One region of the Paenibacillus sp. LjRoot153 genome, then DNA from elsewhere that is predicted to be linked to it. Evidence: riboswitches for the same ligand, from Rfam matches in the RefSeq annotation. Region 1 holds a riboswitch; the other holds the start of a gene.
What was found. A riboswitch is a leader RNA that binds a small molecule or an ion and turns the genes downstream of it on or off. The one in region 1 is predicted to bind FMN.

Region 1 (10,534 bases):
CCTCATATCAAGAAGGCCTTCAAAGATGCGCCCGATCAGCCGGGGATCTTAATTTGGTTGTACCCGTTTCGAGAGATGCATGAAGCGATGGCTGAATCGGGCGAGCATTCGAGTGACGCTTTCTTCAATGATTGGTTTGTGCGTAACGCGATTAACCAAGGGCTGCCGCTTAATACGGTACTTAGCACCGATGACTTTTTCGCCATGCATGACGATGCTATCCAAAAACTTCAAGATACGATCTTGTTTACATCGGCATTTTGGATCAAAGGGGAGAAAGCGCAGAGAATCATCGAGTATATTCGTCGTGGAGGAAAGATCATTTTCTATGGCACTGTCGATGATCCGGCGCTACGTAAACTGCTGAATCTCAGATCTGAGGATGAGCTTGACGGTAGTTTCTCTGTCAACTTGTCATTGTCAGAAGATACGATCACAAGTGATCAGCATCAGGGGGGAAAAGGGGTTCATTTGCTTGAGATCAGCTCGCATATTTCCGGAGGTGGGTTGAAAGAGGTCGTGGATGATGCGGCTGACCCATTTACGCAAGTACATGCAACAGTGAAGCAGGATGGATTAGAGCGTACGTTTACACTAACTAGAGCCTTACCTGAATGGGACGGAGGAAGGATTGGTTGGGTACGCGGGGCGCTGCCGTTTCAAACTGCAGGCGTGACGCACCTACCAGTACGGCAGGAGAAGGAGTTAATGGATAGCTCAGTTATAGTGCGCTATCTGCTCCATGAATTCGGCTATTCCTTCTACCAGACGAAGAGTGAAGTAGATGCCCATCCTGCGCTTATGTTCATCACAAGGCGCGACAACGCGTTCATTCTTACAGGCTGTAAACAGGATACTTCCGTAACGCTGCAGCTTCGCTTTCCAGATGGGGCTCCGCTCATCATCGGACAATCAGCCCTGATTGGGGAAGGAACAGCTACTTATGCGCTTGATCGAACGTTTCATGATGAATGCCGCGTATTTGTGAATCAAAAACAATTGTCCCGCATCTTGTCCAGGGAACATCAACCTTTTCCGACATCGAAGAAACGCACTGTTCGTAATATTAGTGTTTACAATCTTATTGAGGCAGATGTGACCATTTATCCGCCACTTGCGCAGCTGCAAGCAGGAGTCGTCGAAGTGAAGAATGGCGAACACTATTTGGAATTATCCGGTAAAATTGTAGGGGGTCGCGTACTACTAACCAATATTAGCGGAACAATTGATATATCATGGTAATGGTCTAATATATCAGATACTAGATGAAACAATCTGTCATGTGAAAGGCTGGTGACAATGGATGAGTGCATCAAGGAAGAACGAGATAGAGAAGCTAGATGAAAGCATGAAAATAGTAGCGGATATCAATACCGATTGGGAATGGCACTCGCCTCTTAGTGAGCCATTTCGGGTCACAGGGTTGCCTTGGCTTGAACAAGACGGGCTATATCGAAGATTGCCACTCCAACCAAGCCATCGGATTCGACCAGAGGTAGATCGACTCGCGAATTTTACTGCTGGCGTGCAGATTCGTTTCCAGACAGATTCACCCAAGCTTTCTGTGAGGGTCATTTTGGCTGATAAGGCCACCATGTACCAAATGCCCGCCACAGGTCAATGTGGGGTTGATTGCTACGTCGGTACGACAGGAAATCAACTTTATGTAAATACGACTCGCTTTGATCAGTTAAAAAATGAATACGAATCCACTCTCTTTGAATCAATGCCGTGGCAAATGCGGGATATCACACTAAATCTCCCGCTATATCAGGGAGTGAAGGAGATTTGGATAGGTCTAGCTCCTTCTTCATCGGTAGGCGGATTTCCCGGCTTTGCCACCCACAAGAGGGTTCTTATTTACGGAACTTCCATCACCCATGGAGCGTGCGCCTCTAGGCCTGGTATGGCTATTCCAACATTCTAAGCCGGAAATTCCCGATTGAAATTGTGAATCTCGGATTCTCCGGGAATGCTCAAGGTGAGCCCGAGCTTGCCCATTTGATCAGCCAAATCGATGAACCTGCGCTGCTTGTTCTAGATTATGAAGCTAATACGCCTAGTACAGAACGGCTTCAGGAATCATTACCGAAATTTATCCGGATTTATCGCCTCAGCCATCCTGAAGTCCCTATTCTCGTCATCTCACAAATCCGATTAGCGAAGGAAGCTTTTGACGAAAACATGCTTCATCGTCGCGAAGAACGTAGACATCTTCAATGGGAAATTGTTGAGCAATTGCAGCAGGAGGGGGATGTTAATCTCCACTTCTGTGATGGTGCAGAGTTATTGGGAGCGGATTACCAGGATTGCACCGTAGACGAAATTCATCCTTCAGATTTAAGCTATTTTCGCATCGCGGAGGCACTTAGCCCTATTTTTGGCAAACTACTTGTAGAGGACCTTGATGTGCTGAACATATGAGCCATATAGGTGGATTACTACTTGGGTGATGACCTTGGTCAACTATTTGAATACCGAAACAGCTTTAGAGGTGTGAATGTTGAATAGTGGCATTCAATAAATCAAGGGTTGCCAATCAAACTGTAACCTGATAGTATACATTTAATCGAATATGAACCTTCGGGGCAGGGTGCAATTCCCTACCGGCGGTGAGGATACCCGTGTGTATCTAAGCCCGCGACTCTCAGCCAGCAATGGTTGGGACTGACTTGGTGAAATTCCAAGGCCGACGGTATAGTCCGGATGGGAGAAGGTGAAGAACAGCTTTTTAAATTTCGATAATTTAATAGGTCTGTTTGTCAATGCCCCCGTTTATAATGACGGGGGCATTGTTTCTTCATGAAGGTTCAATTCAAAACGTTCAATAGGAGGTTTTTGAATTGGAAAATGTAGTTAAGTTTAGAAGTAAAGGTGCGGCATCTCAAGGCTTACGTACAAGTGGTATGAGCGGGATCTGGTATGTGGCACTTGGCGCCACACTGTGGGGACTGGATCCGCTATTTCGGATCCTTTTATTGAAAAGCTTTACCTCGGCGCAAATTGTATTCATTGAACATGTATTACTAGCCATTTACGCGCTGCCCGTATTGATGAAGTATCGTCGAACGTTAACAGGTAAGCTATCCATTGCCGTCATTGGTGCGCTGCTCTTCATATCCTGGGGCGGATCGGCGATTGCCACCATTCTGTTCACTGCGGCATTCTCTCACGGAAGCGCCAATGCTATCTTGCTTTTGCAGAAATTACAGCCCTTATTCGCAATCATTCTTGCTCGTGTTTTGCTCAAAGAGACATTGCCATCGAAGTTTTCTGCCTATATCGGGGTAGCGCTGCTAGGTACGTATTTGCTGACGTTCGGCCTCAGTTTACCTGGTATGGGCTTGAAGGATTTAGGTACGATAAGTTGCTTATTTTCTATTCTGGCAGCTGTTTTATGGGGCGGCTCAACGGTGATGGGGAAATTCCTGCTTCAGAAAAAGCTGGATTTCCCTGTGGTGACCTCACTTCGGTTCTTGCTGGCACTTCCACTACTAACGATAGTGCTATTGGCAAGTGGCGACCAGTGGCAGTTGAACGGTTCGAGCAGTGAGCTGACGATGATCGCGGTAAACCTGTTGTTCCAAGCCTTTTTCCCAGGACTGCTCAGCATGCTGCTTTACTATAAAGGCTTATCTTCTACCAAAGCGTTCTTCGCAACGCTAGCCGAACTTGCCTTCCCTGCGGTTGGTGTCTGTATGAATTGGCTTGTATTTGGTCAAAAGTTAACGATTGGTCAGCTAGTTGGCTTTATACTCATCTGGTTAACGCTGTGGTTTATGAGCCGGCAGAGTAACCAGAAGGAAAAATAGAGGCTCGGTGGACGGAGTTCGATGGAATAAATGGAAAAACTCCAGTTAATTTTGACGTATTCACCATAATTCGCCGAATAGATGGATTTCATGTAGTTAATTTCAGGGAAATCGGCTGAAAGGCTACAAAACGATGAAATTAACTGGAGAAAATACATTTATTTGTACAAATAGGCATATTCCCCACAAATTAACTGGAGAAAGTCCAGTTAGGTGCACCAACTGATGCTAAAGCATTAACCCTCAGTTGCCAAATGGGGTTAGCGGTTTAGAGGCTAGTAGAACGAACTGCAGGTAGATCCCATCTCAACTCCCATCTTTCCAAAACCTGTATAACATGATATATTAATATCAATATATGATATAACATTTAGTTGGGTGTAGGGAGTGGGGAGCAATGTCGACAGATTCAAGACCCATTTATGAGCGAATATATGAAACGCTGCGTGAAGAGATTCTACAACGCAAATATAACATTGGCGACCGCGTTCCATCTGAGAAGGAATTGGCTGATGACTATAACGTGAGCCGGATCACGAGTAAAAAAGCGCTGGAGATGCTGGCTGAAGTTGGACTGATCGTCCGGAAGCCAGGCAAAGGCTCCTTTGTCGCAGAGGAAGGCGAGCCTTCAGCGGAAGTCTTGTCCTCCGAAGCACGGGCGAAACATACGCTGATTGGCCTTGTCATCACAGATTTCGGGAATACGTTCGGAACGGAAATGATTTACGGCATGGAGCGCGCCTCTGCCGACAACGATAGCTTCCTTGTGCTGCGCCGCTCTTTCGGCTTGCCTGAGAATGAAGAGAAAGCGATTCGCTCGTTTCTCGAATTAGGTGTGGATGGCATCATTGTGTTTCCTGCGCAAGGGGAGTTCTACAATGCGGAAATCCTGAAGCTAGTCATTCAACAATTCCCATTAGTGTTGGTGGACCGTCACCTCAAAGGGGTAGCTGCGGCTTCGATCAGTACAGATAACATCAGTGCTGCGCGCACAGGGACGGATTACTTGCTTGATTTGGGCCATAAGCAAATCTGCTTACTTACGCCGCCGCCGATGGATACAACGGCGATTGAAGATCGAATCGAAGGCTTCGTTCGCGCTCATGCGGAACGCGGTGTACTCGTGGATCGATCCTTGTGGTTAGACGACATTACGTCTACGCTTCCGAATTCGTTCCATCAACCCAACATGGATCAAGATATCGAGATGATCAAAGCGCACTTGCGGAGCAATCCGCACATTACAGCTTTATTCGCGATGGAATATAATATAGCCTTGCTTGCCAAGGCAGCAGTAGAACAAATGGGACTTCAGATACCAGGGGACATTTCTATCCTTTGTTTCGATAGTCCGCCAACTACGCTAGGCAGCGGCTATCGCTTTACGCACATGATTCAGAATGAAGATGAAATCGGCAAATTGGCTGTTGAGAATGTGCTCAAGCTAAAGCGCGGTGAGAAAGTGTCCAATAAAACAACTTTGGATGCCAAGCTGATCATCGGAGAGTCAACAGGTCCAGCAAAATGATCGGATCAACAAATAAACGATCCACAAGGCCTACACCGGAGATTGCTAACCTAGCAATCTCTTTTTTATATAATGATATATTAATCAATTTAAATGGTATACAAATAATATAATAAATACATATTGACATAACGTTCGTAGGTCGCCTATAATCATAAATGTAAGCGGTTTATTTCCAAGTTAAGGAGATGGTTCACCCGATGAGCAAATCTTCTGTGCTTCCGACATCCATGTGTAATCTCATTGATCATGTAAGGAACGAGCTGCATAAGATCGAGCGGCCAAAGCTCGCTGATATGTTTGGCGAATGCTTCGCAAATACATTTCAAACCACGATTGGGCAGCTAGAAGATGGTTCAACGTTCGTGATAACGGGCGATATACCAGCTATGTGGCTGCGCGATTCTTCGGCTCAAGTTCGGACATATCTGCTGCTAGCGAAAGAAGATCCTCAAATTGCCGAGATGATTGAGGGTGTCGTAAAGCGGCAAGTTCAGTATATCGGGCTTGATCCGTATGCGAATGCCTTCAACAAAGAACCCCATGGCGCAGGACATCAACAGGACTTTACACAAATGAGCCCATGGATTTGGGAACGTAAATATGAAATTGATTCCCTCTGCTATCCCATTCAGCTTAGTTACTTGTTATGGAAGGTAACAGGCCGAACTTCCCAATTCACCGATAACTTTCGATCAGCCGTTCTTTCCATTCTGCATCTTTGGCGAGTAGAACAAGCGCATGAAACCCATTCCCCGTATCGCTTCCAACGGTCGAACTGTCCACCTACAGATACACTAACAAGAGAAGGACTTGGCAGCGAAGTTGGCTATACCGGAATGACTTGGTCAGGTTTTCGCCCTAGTGACGATGCTTGTACGTATGGTTATTTGGTGCCATCCAACATGTTCGCCGTCGTAGTGCTTGGCTATTTGGCCGAGATCGCAAATGAGGTTTGGAACGATCATACGGTTAGTGCCGAGGCCTTTCAATTGGCAGCTGAAATTAGAAGCGGAATTGAATCATATGGAACCACCAATCATCCTACGCTGGGCGTTATGTACGCTTACGAAACAGACGGTCTCGGAGGCTATCATCTGATGGATGATGCCAATGTTCCCAGCTTGCTCTCCATCCCGTATTTAGGCTACACGGAACTGTCGGATCCTACTTATCAGCGTACGCGGAGCTTCATACTAAGCGAAGAAAATCCTTATTTTTATACAGGAAAAGTTGCTGAAGGCATTGGCAGTCCGCATACACCAGAGCGTTACATATGGCCAATTGCACTGGCTGTTCAAGGGCTTACGGCTTCTAGCCGTGAAGAAAAGCTTCGCTTATTGGATCTCATGGCAGATACAGATGCTGGAACAGGATTCATGCATGAAGGCTTTCACGTAGATGATCCGTCGAAGTATACGCGACCTTGGTTTTCCTGGGCAAACGCCATGTTTAGTGAGTTAGTGTTGGATGTGTGTGGTCTTTCGATTATGAAAATAGTTCGGCAATGATGCTAGGTTATGCGGGGGTAACCCCTTCTAACATAATATTGAGGCACTTATTCTTATTGTTTCATATAAAAGGGAGGAAGAATCATGAAAAAATGGATGACTGTGATAACCGCTGTTACACTAACGCTTAGCTTAGCAGCCTGTACGTCCAAAACCGACACAGACACAGTAGCAAGTACGAAGCCTGAGGGCACAACAGCCCCAGCAGCTTCTACAACAACAGCTCCTGCAGCCAAAGCTCCTGTAGAAATCACATTCTGGGGTGACTGGGGTGGTGAAGGAGAAAAGCAGTTCGTCATGATGGCTGATGCTTTCAATAAATCACAAGACAAAATCAAAGTGAAATACGTGCTTCAGGAAGATATGATTACAAAGTTTCTGACAGCAGCGACCTCGGGCGGATCACCGGATGTGATGTTCTGGGATAGATGGCGGACCTCCCTGTACGCCTCCAAAAATGTCCTTCATCCAATTGATGAATATATGAAGAGAGATAACATTAAGCGTACCGATTACTATGATGAAGCCTTAAAAGAACTGTCTTCCGGCGATAAATTGTACGGTCTTCCTTTAACAGTTGATGCGAGAGCACTCTTTTATAATAAAAAGTTATTCGCTGAAAAAGGGCTGCAACCGCCGAAAACATGGGAAGAGCTGGAGAATGCGGCGAAGCAGTTAACCGTATGGGAAGGCGATAAACTGGTTCGCTCCGGGATGTCGATGAACGATAATGGTCTGTTCAATATGTGGCTGCAGCAAGCAGGCGGCTCTATGGTAACAAGCGATTTGAAGAAAACGAACTTCAATAATGATCAGGGCAAGCAAGTGCTAGATTTCTGGGATAAACTGATCAACAAAGATAAGGTATATAAAGTTGGTTTTGAAAAAGGCTTAGGGGAAGGCACAGATGCCTTCGTAACGGGGAAAGTAGCGATGACCTATACAGGTCCTTGGATGCTGTCCACGTATAAGAAATATGGCAAAGAACTTGATTTCGGTGTTGTTCCTCCACCAACTGGACCTAGCGGTGGCAAAGGAAGCGTCATGGGCGGCTTCGGTCTCGTAATCCCTGCTGGCTCTAAGCACAAAGATGAGGCATGGGAATTTGAGAAATGGTGGTTAGCGAATAAAGACAATGCGCTTCTTTGGGCGAAAACCAGCATGAACTTGCCTGGCTTCAAGCCAGCAATGCAGGATCCGTTCTTTAAAGATGATCCGAACTGGAAGCCATTCATGGATACATTGGAATTCGCGAAGATTCGTCCACAGCATCCTGGCTATTCCGTCATGGAAGTGGATGGGCTGATGCCGAATCTGGATCTATTCGTCCAAGGTAAGCAGGATGCGGCAACAACCTTGAAGAAGGGGCAAGAGCAAGGGGATAAGCTGCTCGATCAGAACGCGGTAGGAAAGTAAATAGACGCACATGGGGAAGGTGATCCTTCCCCTTTCTTGTAAGGAGGAATTCTATGGCATCGGTCAGTAAGCTTAGCCGGCATCAAGCTAGGATGGGATACTTTTTCATTACGCCGACAATATTCCTATTTGTCATATTTACCGTCATTCCTGTGATTATGGCGTTGTATCTCAGCTTCACGAATTATGACATTGTGAGTAAAAATGATTTTGTTGGCTTGGAAAACTATAAGCGACTGGTGGATGATCCCACTTTTTGGACAACATTGAAAAATGTCTTGTTCTATTCGGTGCTTTATATTCCATTGAATATTGCGATCTCCTTATCCATGGCTGTCCTCTTTATGCGCAAACGCATCGGAGTGAAATTATTTCGCACGGCAGGCTATTTGCCAACGTTAACTTCAGGCGTTGCGGCTGCAACGGTCTGGATATGGCTTCTGAATCCTGAATTCGGACTAGTGAATGAACTGCTCAGCAAAATTGGCATCACAGGACCCTCGTGGCTGGGAGAAATGCCCTATGCGATGATCTCGATCGTGTTCGTGACCTTATGGCAATCTGTAGGCTCGAATATGATCATTTATATTGCCGGACTGAACGGCGTACCTGATCATCTGTATGAATCAGCAAAGCTAGATGGTGCGAATGCTTGGCAATCATTCCGCTACATTACTTGGCCCGTTTTAAGGCCGACTACTTTTTTCGTAAGTACCATGGCGATTATTGGGGCGCTTCAACTCTTCGATCAAGCCTACGTATTAACCAAAGGCGGTCCAGCGAACTCGACCAAAACGACGGTGTATTACATTTATCAGCAAGGGTTTGGGCAGCTGCAGATGGGGTACGCAGACGCGATGGCTTTCGCCTTGTCCCTTCTAATTCTCGTATTTTCACTCATTAATATGAAGCTTAACAAAGAAGAAGATGCCATGATCTAGGAGGGTGGACGATGAAACAAAACTATTTATACACAACGATGTTGTATCTCATTTCCATCGCGGTTTGTCTGGTCATGGTGATTCCCTTTGTATGGAGCTTAATTACTTCGGTCAGGCCAGATGAGGAGATTTTCATGCTGCCGATTCGCTGGATTCCATCTAGCTTGACGGTATCGCATTATTTGAAGGCGTTCGACTTAGTCCCGTTTGGCCTATATTTCAAAAATTCATTTTACTTAGCCTTCATGGGTGTCATGTTTAACTTGCTATTAGGTTCATTAAGCGGGTATGCGTTCGCTAAGCTTCGATTCAGAGGCCGGGATGCGATGTTCAAAATATTGCTGGCCGCCATGATGATTCCTGGTGTTGTGACCTTAATCCCGCAATTTTTTGTGCTCAAACATATCCCCTTCGTAGGTGGGAATGATTGGCTTGGCGGTGGCGGGAACGGACTGTTGAATACGTTCTGGGCTGTTATTTTGCCAGGTGCATCGGGATCATTTGCGGTATTTTTCATGCGGCAGTTTTTCGTATCCTTACCGAGTGATCTGCAAGAGGTGTCACGCATTGAGGGGAGCGGTGAGCTCCGTATTTATTGGAACATTTATATGCCACTGGCGAAGCCGGCTTTAGCCACATTAGGTATTTTCACCTTTCAAGCAGGCTGGAATAGCTTTCTCGGACCGCTCATCATGCTGAACGACCCCGCTAAGAAAACGATTCAGCTAGGATTAGCTGCATTTACGTATAACAAACAGGTCGATTTCGGACCCTTGATGGCAGGGGCATTAATCGCAGTTATCCCCATTCTGATCCTGTTTCTGCTGTTACAGAAGTATTTCGTGCAGGGGATTGCTTTTACGGGGACCAAGGGGTAATCCGCACGTTAGATATGAAGGTGAATCCGATTGAACAAACGGTGGAGTATGCGAATAGCCTTAGTGGCTGTCGGGATAGGAATAATTATAGTGGCTATCTGGGGAGTGATGAGCATGGGGAACGAGCATAAAGAAACCATGGATGCACAAGTAAGTGCACCAATAACAGAAACCTGGGCGGAGAGAGCAGACCTCGCACAAGCGGGATTGATGAAGCAGTATTGGAACAGCAAGCGGAACTTATTCGATAATTTATCGCCGTGTAACGATTTATGCAATGAGAAATTCCATTATTGGTGGCAAGCCCATGGTGTAGATACATTGGTGGATGTTTATGTAAGAACGGAGGATAGCGAAGTTAAAGGTTATTTGGCGAATATGTATCAAGGCATGTTGGAGCGCAACGGCGGTGCTTGGCCCAATGATTTCTATGATGATATGGAATGGC
Region 2 (10,534 bases), 3.3 Mb from region 1:
TATGCAACGATGGATAACGTCTCAAGAGCAGCTTGAGAGAGTGAGGAACGTGATGGCGTATAAGCAAGCCTTTCAAAATACGGAGCATGCTCAGCCAATGTAGTGAGCTGGTATCCACCTGCAACCTCTACTATTTGAACGCCGCGCCCTTTACGTTTGAAATCTGTTCGCATATCTTTCAGCAGATCTTTAATCACATAGGCATCAAGTTCCATCACTTCAGCAAGTTGCTTGAGATCTAGTCCTTCGTCGCCAGAGGCGAAGAGAAGTCCTTCAATAATCGATTTCATCTGTTGGAAGTTGAGTGTCAAGGTCTGTTCCCTCCTCTTTGGCTTGAATGACGATATCTTCAAAAAGCTGATTTTGGTAGCAAGTGATTTTCTTCATTTTCATCAACTCAAGGATAGCTAGAAAGGTAACGACAATTTCTTCGCGTGTCATCTCATAATCGAATAGCTTGGAAAATAACAGCTTACCACCTTTTATTTTAAGCAAATCAACAACCTCACGAATGCGATCCTTAACCGAAATCTCATCCCGTCTGATCCTAGCAACGACGTTCCTGTTCGCCAACTTGCGCAGCGTACGCTGAAAAGCAATCAGTAAATCAGCAACATCTAACCCTTCCACCGGGTTCTCTTGAAGATCCGGCAGATACGGCGTTAAATCCTCGGGTTCACGCGTGTAAACGAGGCTGCGCTCCACCTCTTTGTCACGAAGCATATCAGCAATCGATTTATATTTCCGATATTCAATCAGCTTCGCAACGAGCTCGGCGCGCGGGTCTAACGAATCATCCATATCATCAAAATATTCGTCAAATTCAATGACAGGCGGCTTAGGTAAGAGCATCTTGCTTTTGATGGAGAGCAGAGTAGCAGCCATAACTAGAAACTCACTCGTAATATCTAACTCCAACTCCTGCATTGCTTGTACATACCCAAGATATTGATCTGTAATTTCTTTGATCGGAATATTGTAAATGTCGAGTTCATTTTTATCAATCAAATGAAGCAATAGATCAAGGGGGCCTTCAAATGCTTCCAACTTATATGTAACTTTCATGTCGTTCTTCCCCTTGTCATAGTGAATAAAGATGCATGATTACCTGTACGGCGTATGGATAAATTCCGCTGAGCGCCCATTGTCCAATCGGGGTGACCATTAAAACGATTACAAGAATAAGTGCTTTCATCTCTTGTCTGTCCAGCCATCGCTGTTGCGGAGTTGAAACAAGTCCTCTCCATATATACCATCCATCAAGCGGATAGAGCGGTAACAAATGAATGAGTCCAATCATTAAGTTAACGATAACACAATATTGCAAATAAACACGCCATTGTTCCACGACGAGCGATTCAGTTGCTGCACCAAGAAGTGCAGGTAAGTAAAAGTATAGCCACCAAAAAAACAGAACAAGCATAAGATTCGTGAAAGGCCCAGCTAGATAGACAAATGTATGTGATAGTTTTTTATTCTTGGGAAAACGTTCCGGATCGACCGGTATTTTCTTCGACCAGCCGTAAGGCCCAAAGACGATCATCGCCAACCCCAAGACGTCTAGATGCGCCAAGGGGTTAAGCGAAAATCGTTTGCCATCACGAGCTGTTCGATCTCCAAGCAGCCAAGCGACCCCAGCATGCGCTGTATCATGCAGGGTCATAGCGATTAGGAAAGCAAACAGCCGCGGCAGCAGTGTTTCTAAATGATAATAAGCCAGCATTAGGAAGAGAATTGCTTCGTTAAATTCGCCATTTCAATCGCAGTTACGGCAGCTTCCCAGCCTTTATTGCCTGCTTTCGTACCTGCGCGTTCAACGGCTTGCTCAATGGAGTCTGTTGTTAATACACCAAAGATTGTAGGAATTCCCGTTTTCAAGTTAATTGCCGAAACACCTTTGGCCACTTCGCTGCACACATAATCAAAATGCGGAGTTGATCCGCGAATCACAGCACCAAGGGTAATGACAGCATCATACTTGCCGCTCTCCGCCATTTTTTGCGCGATAAGAGGAAGTTCAAATGCGCCTGGAACCCAAGCGATGTCAATTTCACTTTCATCCACACCGTGACGTTTAAGCGCGTCTTGTGCGCCGCCCAGTAGTTTGGAAGTAATAAACTCATTGAACCGTCCTACGACGATCCCGTATTTTAAATTTTGCGAAATTAAATGTCCTTCATAAATCGTTGCCATGGTAAGAATCTCCCTTTCTGTTGAAGCGTATTGGAATGTGATCTACACTAATTCACACTAAAAAATTAAATGCCCTTGCCTACGTCTTTGAATTCAAGCATGTGGCCTAGCTTCTGTTGCTTGGTTTGCAAATAAGAAAGGTTATCTTTCTTACTCTCCATTTGAATCGGAACGCGTTCTTCCACTTCAAGACCATAGCCTTCTAAGCCTTTGATTTTACGTGGATTATTCGTTAATAAACGAAGTTTTGAGATGCCAAGATCTTTGAGAATTTGAGCACCAATGCCATAATCACGAAGATCTGGAGCAAATCCAAGCTTAATATTCGCTTCTACGGTGTCTAATCCCTGCTCTTGGAGGACATATGCCTTCAATTTATTGATTAAACCGATGCCGCGACCTTCCTGTCGCATATATAATAATACACCATTGCCCTCTTCATCAATCTGTTTTAGTGCAGCATCCAGCTGTGGACCGCAATCACAACGATGAGAATGAAACACATCACCTGTCAAACACTCGGAATGGACACGCACCAAGGTAGGTTTGGAAGGATCAATTGTCCCCTTAACTAAGGCTACGTGTTCCTTGTCATCCAATTGATTCGTATAAGCAATCGCTTTGAACGTACCGAAATCCGTTGGCAGATCCACCTCAACCTCGCGCTTCACCAACTTTTCTTGTTGATTGCGATACTGGATAAGGTCTTGAATCGTAATGATGCAAAGTTCATGCTTCGCGGCAATCTCCATCAGGTCGGGCACACGAGCCATCGTGCCATCTTCTTTAATGACTTCACAAATAACGCCAGCTGGATATGAGTCACAAAGAATAGCTAAATCGATCGTTGCTTCTGTATGGCCTGCTCTGCGAAGTACACCGCCTTTTTTTGCGATCAAAGGGAAAATGTGACCTGGTCTGCGGAAATCCTGCGGCTTCGTCGACGGATCGATTAAGCCTTGAATTGTTCTGGAACGCTCATGAGCAGAAATCCCTGTACTTGTATCGGTATGATCAACGGAAACTGTGAAGGCTGTGCCGTGATAATCGGTGTTCCGTACCACCATAGGCGGCAAATCAAGTTCCTTGGCTCTCTCTTCGGTGATCGGTGCGCAGACAAGGCCACGCCCTTCTTTAATCATGAAGTTGATCACTTCAGGAGTTGTTTTATCAGCAAGCGCGATAAAATCACCTTCGTTTTCCCGATCCTCATCATCTACCGCAATAATTACTTTACCTAATTTCAGATCTTCAAGAGCTTCTTCAATCTTATTAAATCGAATGGGTTGTGTCATATGCACCTCTCCTAACTTACATAAAGCCATTATCTGCTAAAAAGCTTGCGGTCAGCTTACTTTTCTTAGGCTCTCCGTGAACAGCAGTCTCAGAAGGACCAAATTTGAGCAGTCGTTCCATATATTTGCCAAGAACATCGCATTCAATGTTGACTGTATCTCCGGCTTTTTTGTCGTGGAGAACAGTTTGCGCAAGGGTATGCGGGATAATCGAAACGGAAACATCGTTTTCTGTGACATCTACAACCGTTAAACTTATACCATCAATCGTGATGGATCCGCCAGGAATGATGTAGCGGAAAATATGCGGATTCTCCGGTGCGAACCGGTAAACAACTGCATTCTCTTCGGGTATGCGGGAAAGGATCGTTGCTGTGGCATCCACATGACCTTGGACAATATGTCCGCCAAATCGGCCATTCGCAGCCATCGCCCGCTCCAAATTCACACGTGTGCCGGATTGAAGCTTCCGAAGATTCGTTTTCCGATACGTTTCAGGCATCACATCAACGGAGAAGGAATCACTATCATACGAAATGACTGTGAGACACACGCCATTAACGGCAATACTGTCACCTAAATGGACATCTTCCAGTATTTTTTTGGCGCCAATGGTCAACACCATGGCTTGCCCTCCACTATGAATGCGGCGCATGTGGCCGATTTCTTCTACAATGCCGGTAAACATGCCACTCCTCCATCCTCTAGCTCTTATACAACGGATAACCGGTGATACAAACATCCGGTCCGAATTGCTCGACACGCATTCGGTCGAGCGTAATGGCGTCATCCATCTTCGCGTAGCCGTCGAAGTGGATGTTCACAGGTGCTGCCTGGCCCCCGCCGATAATTTTCGGCGCAAACATCAGCACCAGCTTATCAATCAGGCGCCGCTCCAGCATGGCGCCGTTCAAGCGGCCTCCACCCTCGAGGAGGATGGATCCGATCTCTCGCTCGCCGAGCTGCTGCATGGCGAGCGTCAGGTCCACCTGCGGGCCGTCGCCGCAGGTGAGGACCGTGATGCCGCGCGCTTCCAGCGCGGCACGCCGCTCTGCGGGCGCCTGTGCGCTCGCGAGCAGGATCGTCGGCTGACGATCCTGCTCGGTGAGCACGCGGGCGCCGAGCGGGACTCGCAGCTGCGAGTCCGCGATGATGCGTACCGGCTGCACAGCCGGTACGTCGCCGCGCGTGCTCAGCTGCGGGTCGTCGGCGATGATCGTCTGGACGCCGACGAGGATGCCCTGATGCCGATGGCGCAGGGTGTGAACAAAAGCTCGCGACTCCGCGGATGTAATCCACTTGCTGTCGCCAGTTTTGGAAGCGATGCGGCCATCAAGAGTGCTCGCAGTCTTCATAGTCACAAAAGGCATACGCGAGACGATGAATTTGTTGAAAGCCTCGTTCAGCTTCGCGGATTCTTCACTTAGCAAGCCTACACTCACTTCCAATCCATGCGCGCGTAGCTTTGCGATTCCCGTCCCAGCCACAAGCGGATTCGGATCCGTCGTAGCAACAACTACACGAGTCACACCAGCTTTGATGAGGCGGTCGCTGCACGGTGGTGTTTTGCCATAATGACTGCAGGGCTCCAAGGTCACATAAGCTGTACTTCCTTTTGCTTCATCGCCCGCCATGCGCAACGCCAGGACCTCTGCATGACCCTCTCCGCGTTTCAGATGTGCACCCATGCCGACAATGCGGCCCTCTTTGACAAGAACACAGCCAACTACAGGATTAATTCCCGTTTGTCCGAGTGCACTCTCCGCCATCTGAAGCGCAAGTCTCATATAGGTTTCATCGTTCAACAGCTGCATGGATGTTCACCGCCTTCTTAATCCAATCCTAGATTCTAATGCAAAAAAGCCCCTTCCGCTTACGGATGGGGGCCAGAGATTGTTTAGATAACACGAATAAACTTCAGCTATTACGCTTGTCACATTTTTGATCAAATCAAACAATACCGACGAAGTAGCCACTTTGGACAGACCTGCCGAATTTATTTTAATGTGAAAAAAATGAACAAGCATGCTAGCGAATTGGCATTCGCATTTTCCTTCTCCCATCCAGACTATACTGTCGGTCCCGGAATTCCACCAGGTCAACCGTAGCGAAGCTGTTGTCAGGTACCGCTAGCTTCACAACGGGTCACGGACTGATCGCAACCATGTACATGTACATGATACGAATCACCGCCGGTGTGGAATTTCACCACGCCCCGAAGGTTTTGCATACTATATAAGAGATTAATAACTAAACCTTAGCTACTAATTTCTTTATTACACAAAAATTTATCACTCACACATGAAAATTGCAAGGTCTTTTTTCATTTTTTCTGATAAAACTTGTCGGAATTAATGGCTTTGGGGATCACCGTTCTTGATTTCACCATGAATTCATAGTTCTAACAACGCTATATCCGAACAAATCGTTCCTTCTTCCCAATGAGGATTCGCATAGCCAGCAGGTGCATTCAGGTATGTCAACCAAACCTTGTCGAAACCAGCTTTCTTCTTTGCCGATAAGCAAGCGTTTTGAGGGTCAACACCTCTGGACACCTCTGTTAAAAGTTCCTTCCGTAGTTGTGAGAAACGTTTGATCGTACGGTCGAATTCAGCTTCCTTATCGGGATTTATTCCACCCTGTACCCACTCGCCTTCAAAAATAAAAGCATAATCTTGGTAAGACGTAGCTTGCATCTCGACGGCTTCTGAATAATCACGTAACGCTTGCTCCCGGTATCCGTGCGATTCAGCCCACATTCCGCTTATCAGTCGGTGATACGGTGTAGGTGATTGCACATAGACTCGCCCCGTCCTCTTTAGCTTATTTTCAACAATAGCATACGACTCCCTGAATTCCTTCTGCCATGGTCCGGCTCCAACAGAACCGATTAACCCACCTGACAGCTCTAGCTTCCTCTCTCGAATTTCCGCTTTGGATACACTGGCTATCACAGCTGTTCCTACGTATGTTTCAAGTGTTCCGCCTAACCATGAAGACACAGCATATGAGGAAAAATTGGTGTGCGCTCCACTGTTTGTAGAAACCCAAACGATCTCAGGTTTGCTATCACCTGTAAGGTCATTAATGGTCATTACCTTTGTTCGGCCGTTATTTTCGGATGAAAAATTCAAACTTTGGAGTGTGAATTGGCCTTCCTTAAAATCAATAACAACCCCATATGACTTTCGTGCCTGTACCACGCCTGTTTGGTTATCTAGAATATCCTCAACCAACACAGATACCCATTCATTCGAAACACCATCTTTATCCAGATCTGTCTGGATGACGTTTAAAGGCTCTTTTTCGGAATCGTATGGCACGACCCGTGTTTGAAGCCAATCGGTCATATCACGAATAGGTTCATGTAATTGGTTAAGCTCTATTCTAAGCTGATCAAGCAAAGGTCGCCTCACCGTTTCTGAGGACGGATTAGCTGCGTCTACATCCAAGATCAATGCCACATTTTGTGAGTTGTGAACCGGGAACTTTGGACGTTCTCTACCTGCCAAAGTTAATAAACATAGCATAACAATCCCTATACCTGCTCCTAAATACCTCAACCCATTCCTTTTCAAAAGGACATCACCTTTCTTACGTATTCCCTTTTTATGTTTGACGTATCCGTGTTCAGATAGGTTCTGCTTGACTAGATATTACACGCGAATTCCCATGATTCATGTCTCATTCAACCACTTATCGAGCCGGAGTAACATTGGCAGAGTTGGATTGGGTTTATTTGCGTTGGAGGAGGTGCTGGGGGGCTTGTTGTTGAGGGGCTGAATAACCCTAAGTTCTGAGGAAATGGCTTGCTGCTGGAGTACTGAGATGGTCCTAAGTTGTTGAGATGTTGATGAGGTGTTGGTTTGCTGAGTAGCTAAGGTTTTGGGGTTTTGAGGTTTCGAACGGTCTAAGGTGCAGAGTCCACTTTCTACATATCTCAATTTACCTGAAAAATATACAGCTAATCCTGAAGAATTCCATCAAATTTTTCACTTAAATGGATAATATGTAGTTAATTCTCCTCCATTCTCTCATTTCGCTGAAAATGCCTGAAATTAACTACAGGAAATCCATCTAGTTTATTTTTCATCTAGTAATCCAAGTAATTAACTACAGAAAATCCATCTATTTGGCTAATCAGCCCCTCGCATTACGCACAAACACAAAAACTGCCCAGACCTAAGTCTGAGCAGTTCGCATTACAGCAATTATACTTCTACAACTTCTACTTTTTCCATTTTGTCTTTGCCTTTGAATGCATCAACAAGCTCCATACCTTTGGATACTTTACCGAACACTGTGTGTCCGCCATCCAAATGTGGTTGCGGTTGGTAAGCGATGTAGAATTGGCTTCCGCCTGTGTTACGACCAGCATGCGCCATTGCTAGGGAGCCGCGCTCATGTTTGTTCGGGTTGATTTCACAGTTGATTTGGTAGCCAGGGCCACCAGTTCCTGTTCCAGTTGGGCAACCACCTTGTGCTACGAATCCTGGGATTACGCGGTGAAAAACAAGTCCGTTGTAGAAACCAGAGTTTGCTAGTTTTTCAAAGTTAGCGACTGTGTTCGGTGCATCTTTCTCAAAAAGATCGATAACAACCTCTCCGCCACCTGCTAGTTGAATTTTTGCTTGTTTGGCCATTATGTGGTTCACTCCTTTAGGAAATAATATCTTATTCTACTATGAATGACTGCATTACACAAACAGCAGGAGGAACCCTGCGTAACTCTGGGGCCTCCTGCTGTTTTCATGATGCCATTATACCGTCTTGCTTACTTGTTTCATTCTCGCTGGAATTACGTCATTCCCTACGATTTGATCAAAAGTTTCACGTTTCACGACAAGGTCACTTTGACCGTCTTTGACGAAAACAACACCCGGTCTGCGAATACGGTTATAGTTGCTAGCCATCGAGTAATTGTAAGCTCCAGTACTCGACACCGCCAAAATATCACCCGCTGCCACCTTCGGCAGATTCACATCCCAGATCAGCATATCGCCGCTTTCACAGCATTTGCCGGCAATGGAAACAACTTCAGCTGGCAGCTCTGCAGCGCGATTCGCAAGGCCCGCTTCGTATACGGCTTCGTACAGTGCAGGACGCGGATTATCTGTCATACCGCCGTCCACAGCCACATACTTACGTACGCCGGGAATATCCTTCGTTGTACCGACTGTGTAAAGCGTAGTCCCTGCATCGCCAACGATGCTTCTGCCTGGTTCAACCCAAATTTCAGGAAGCGGATAACCGTTGCTGCCGAAATTCGTTTTGATCGCATCTGTAATTGCCTTCACATATACAGCGACTGGAAGTGGCGTATCTTCACTTACGTAACGAATGCCGAAGCCACCGCCTAGGTTAATCACTTTGAACGTGACATCTAATTCAGTCCGAACATGAATGGCAAATTCGGCCATTTTCTCAGCCGCGATTCGGAAGCCTTCGACTTCAAAAATTTGTGAACCAATATGCGAATGTATACCCAAAAGATCAAGATTGGAAAGCTGCGAAGCTTCCTGAATCGCACGGAATGCAGAACCATTCCCCAAATCGAAGCCGAATTTGGAATCTGTTTGACCTGTCGATATATATTCATGCGTATGCGCCTCCACACCTGGCGTAATCCGCAGTAAAATTTTCACCTTTTGGCGTTTTTCCGCTGCTATCGCATTTAACATTTGCAATTCGATAAAGTTATCCACGACGAAGCATCCAATTTTGGCATCAATGGCCATTTCTATCTCAGAAATGGTTTTGTTATTCCCATGGAAGTGAATGCGTTCAGCAGGGAATCCCGCTTGAAGTGCTGTGTACAGTTCGCCATCCGATACAACGTCCAACGACATGTCTTCTTCCTCGACAATTCGGCACATGGCCATTACGCAAAACGCTTTACTTGCATAGGCTACTTGAAACTTCAGCCCCGATGCCCCGAAAGCTTCAACGAATTCACGACAACGCTGACGTACGAGTGTCTCGTCAAAAACATAGAGAGGCGTGCCGTATTCGGCAACCAACTTTGTCGTATCAACACCGCCAATTTCGAGGTGGCCTTGGTCATTTATTCTACTGGTACCATGTAAATACATAGCTATATTTTCCCCTCTCTACTTGAACCTTCCCTATGCCAAATTCCGCTAAAGAGGTCGCATACATACTAATAAAAGTACCATAGTGAATGCGTATTTGACAATACATGCGCCTAGAACAAACAAAAAAGGGCAGGAAGATTCCAGCCCATTTTTACGCTATGATTTGGGTTGACGGGTACCATCAATTGGTTTCGTAATACTAAGCCTTGTTTTGCTTGCTAGTACTGGACGACGAAGCAAAATCGCGAAAAAGCTCTTGGCATTAAACGGGATAAACGGCCACATATAGGGGGCATCATAGGATTTCTTCGCAGCCAGCATAATAAGCCATAATGTGGAGCCAATCACAAACCCAGGAACTCCAAAAATGGAAACGATTATTAATAACGCTAGCCGCACGATTCGATTCGCTAAACCTAATTCATAACTTGGCGTAGCGAACATCCCGATCGACGCCAGCGCAAGGTATAGGATAACTTCGTTAATGAAGAGTCCTGTCTTAACGGCAATGTCTCCGACCAAAATCGCTGCCACCAATCCCATCGCAGTTGCAAGTGGTGAAGGCGTATGTACCGCTGCCATCCGCATCAGATCGATTCCTATATCCGCAATCAAGAATTGAAGGAGGAGCGGTAAGGTACCTTCCTTCTGCGGGCCAAGAAATTCTAGACCCGCTGGCTTTAAGGAAGGCTCCATCACCATCAGATACCAAAGTGGCAGCAAAAAGATCGACATCATAATGCCAGCGAAGCGGACCCACCTTAAATAGGTGCCAATAAAAGGTGTATTGCGATATTCCTCAGCGTGCTGCACATGATGGAAAAAGGTCGTCGGCAAGATCATGACGCTTGGAGAGGTATCCACAAACACACAAACATGACCTTCTAGTAGATGTGCAGAGACCACGTCCGGCCGCTCCGAATAGCGAACCATGGGATATGGATTCCAACC

Region 2: linked by a shared signal. The riboswitch ahead of ribD (bifunctional diaminohydroxyphosphoribosylaminopyrimidine deaminase/5-amino-6-(5-phosphoribosylamino)uracil reductase RibD) and the one ahead of ACSQ8P_RS07730 (DMT family transporter) in region 1 are both predicted to bind FMN.

Annotation. Positions count from the first base shown of each region.
Region 1 covers NZ_CAXUQH020000001.1:1,756,192-1,766,725, forward strand. Annotated here, with positions in the region: gene ACSQ8P_RS07720 (hypothetical protein) at 1-1,242, shown strand, start outside; partial or broken gene ACSQ8P_RS07725 (SGNH/GDSL hydrolase family protein) at 1,349-2,424, shown strand; FMN riboswitch at 2,576-2,722, shown strand; gene ACSQ8P_RS07730 (DMT family transporter) at 2,907-3,812, shown strand; gene ACSQ8P_RS07735 (GntR family transcriptional regulator) at 4,210-5,340, shown strand; gene ACSQ8P_RS07740 (glycoside hydrolase family 125 protein) at 5,541-6,851, shown strand; gene ACSQ8P_RS07745 (ABC transporter substrate-binding protein) at 6,936-8,267, shown strand; gene ACSQ8P_RS07750 (carbohydrate ABC transporter permease) at 8,321-9,208, shown strand; gene ACSQ8P_RS07755 (carbohydrate ABC transporter permease) at 9,220-10,086, shown strand; gene ACSQ8P_RS07760 (glycoside hydrolase family 76 protein) at 10,201-10,534, shown strand, end outside.
Region 2 covers NZ_CAXUQH020000001.1:5,095,759-5,106,292, forward strand. Annotated here, with positions in the region: gene scpB (SMC-Scp complex subunit ScpB) at 1-290, opposite strand, end outside; gene ACSQ8P_RS22170 (segregation and condensation protein A) at 274-1,065, opposite strand; gene ACSQ8P_RS22175 (site-2 protease family protein) at 1,082-1,723, opposite strand; gene ribH (6,7-dimethyl-8-ribityllumazine synthase) at 1,723-2,193, opposite strand; gene ACSQ8P_RS22185 (bifunctional 3,4-dihydroxy-2-butanone-4-phosphate synthase/GTP cyclohydrolase II) at 2,259-3,488, opposite strand; gene ribE (riboflavin synthase) at 3,505-4,176, opposite strand; gene ribD (bifunctional diaminohydroxyphosphoribosylaminopyrimidine deaminase/5-amino-6-(5-phosphoribosylamino)uracil reductase RibD) at 4,193-5,302, opposite strand; FMN riboswitch at 5,536-5,715, opposite strand; gene ACSQ8P_RS22200 (hypothetical protein) at 5,882-7,066, opposite strand; gene ACSQ8P_RS22205 (peptidylprolyl isomerase) at 7,700-8,131, opposite strand; gene lysA (diaminopimelate decarboxylase) at 8,249-9,580, opposite strand; gene ACSQ8P_RS22215 (spore germination protein) at 9,740-10,534, opposite strand, start outside.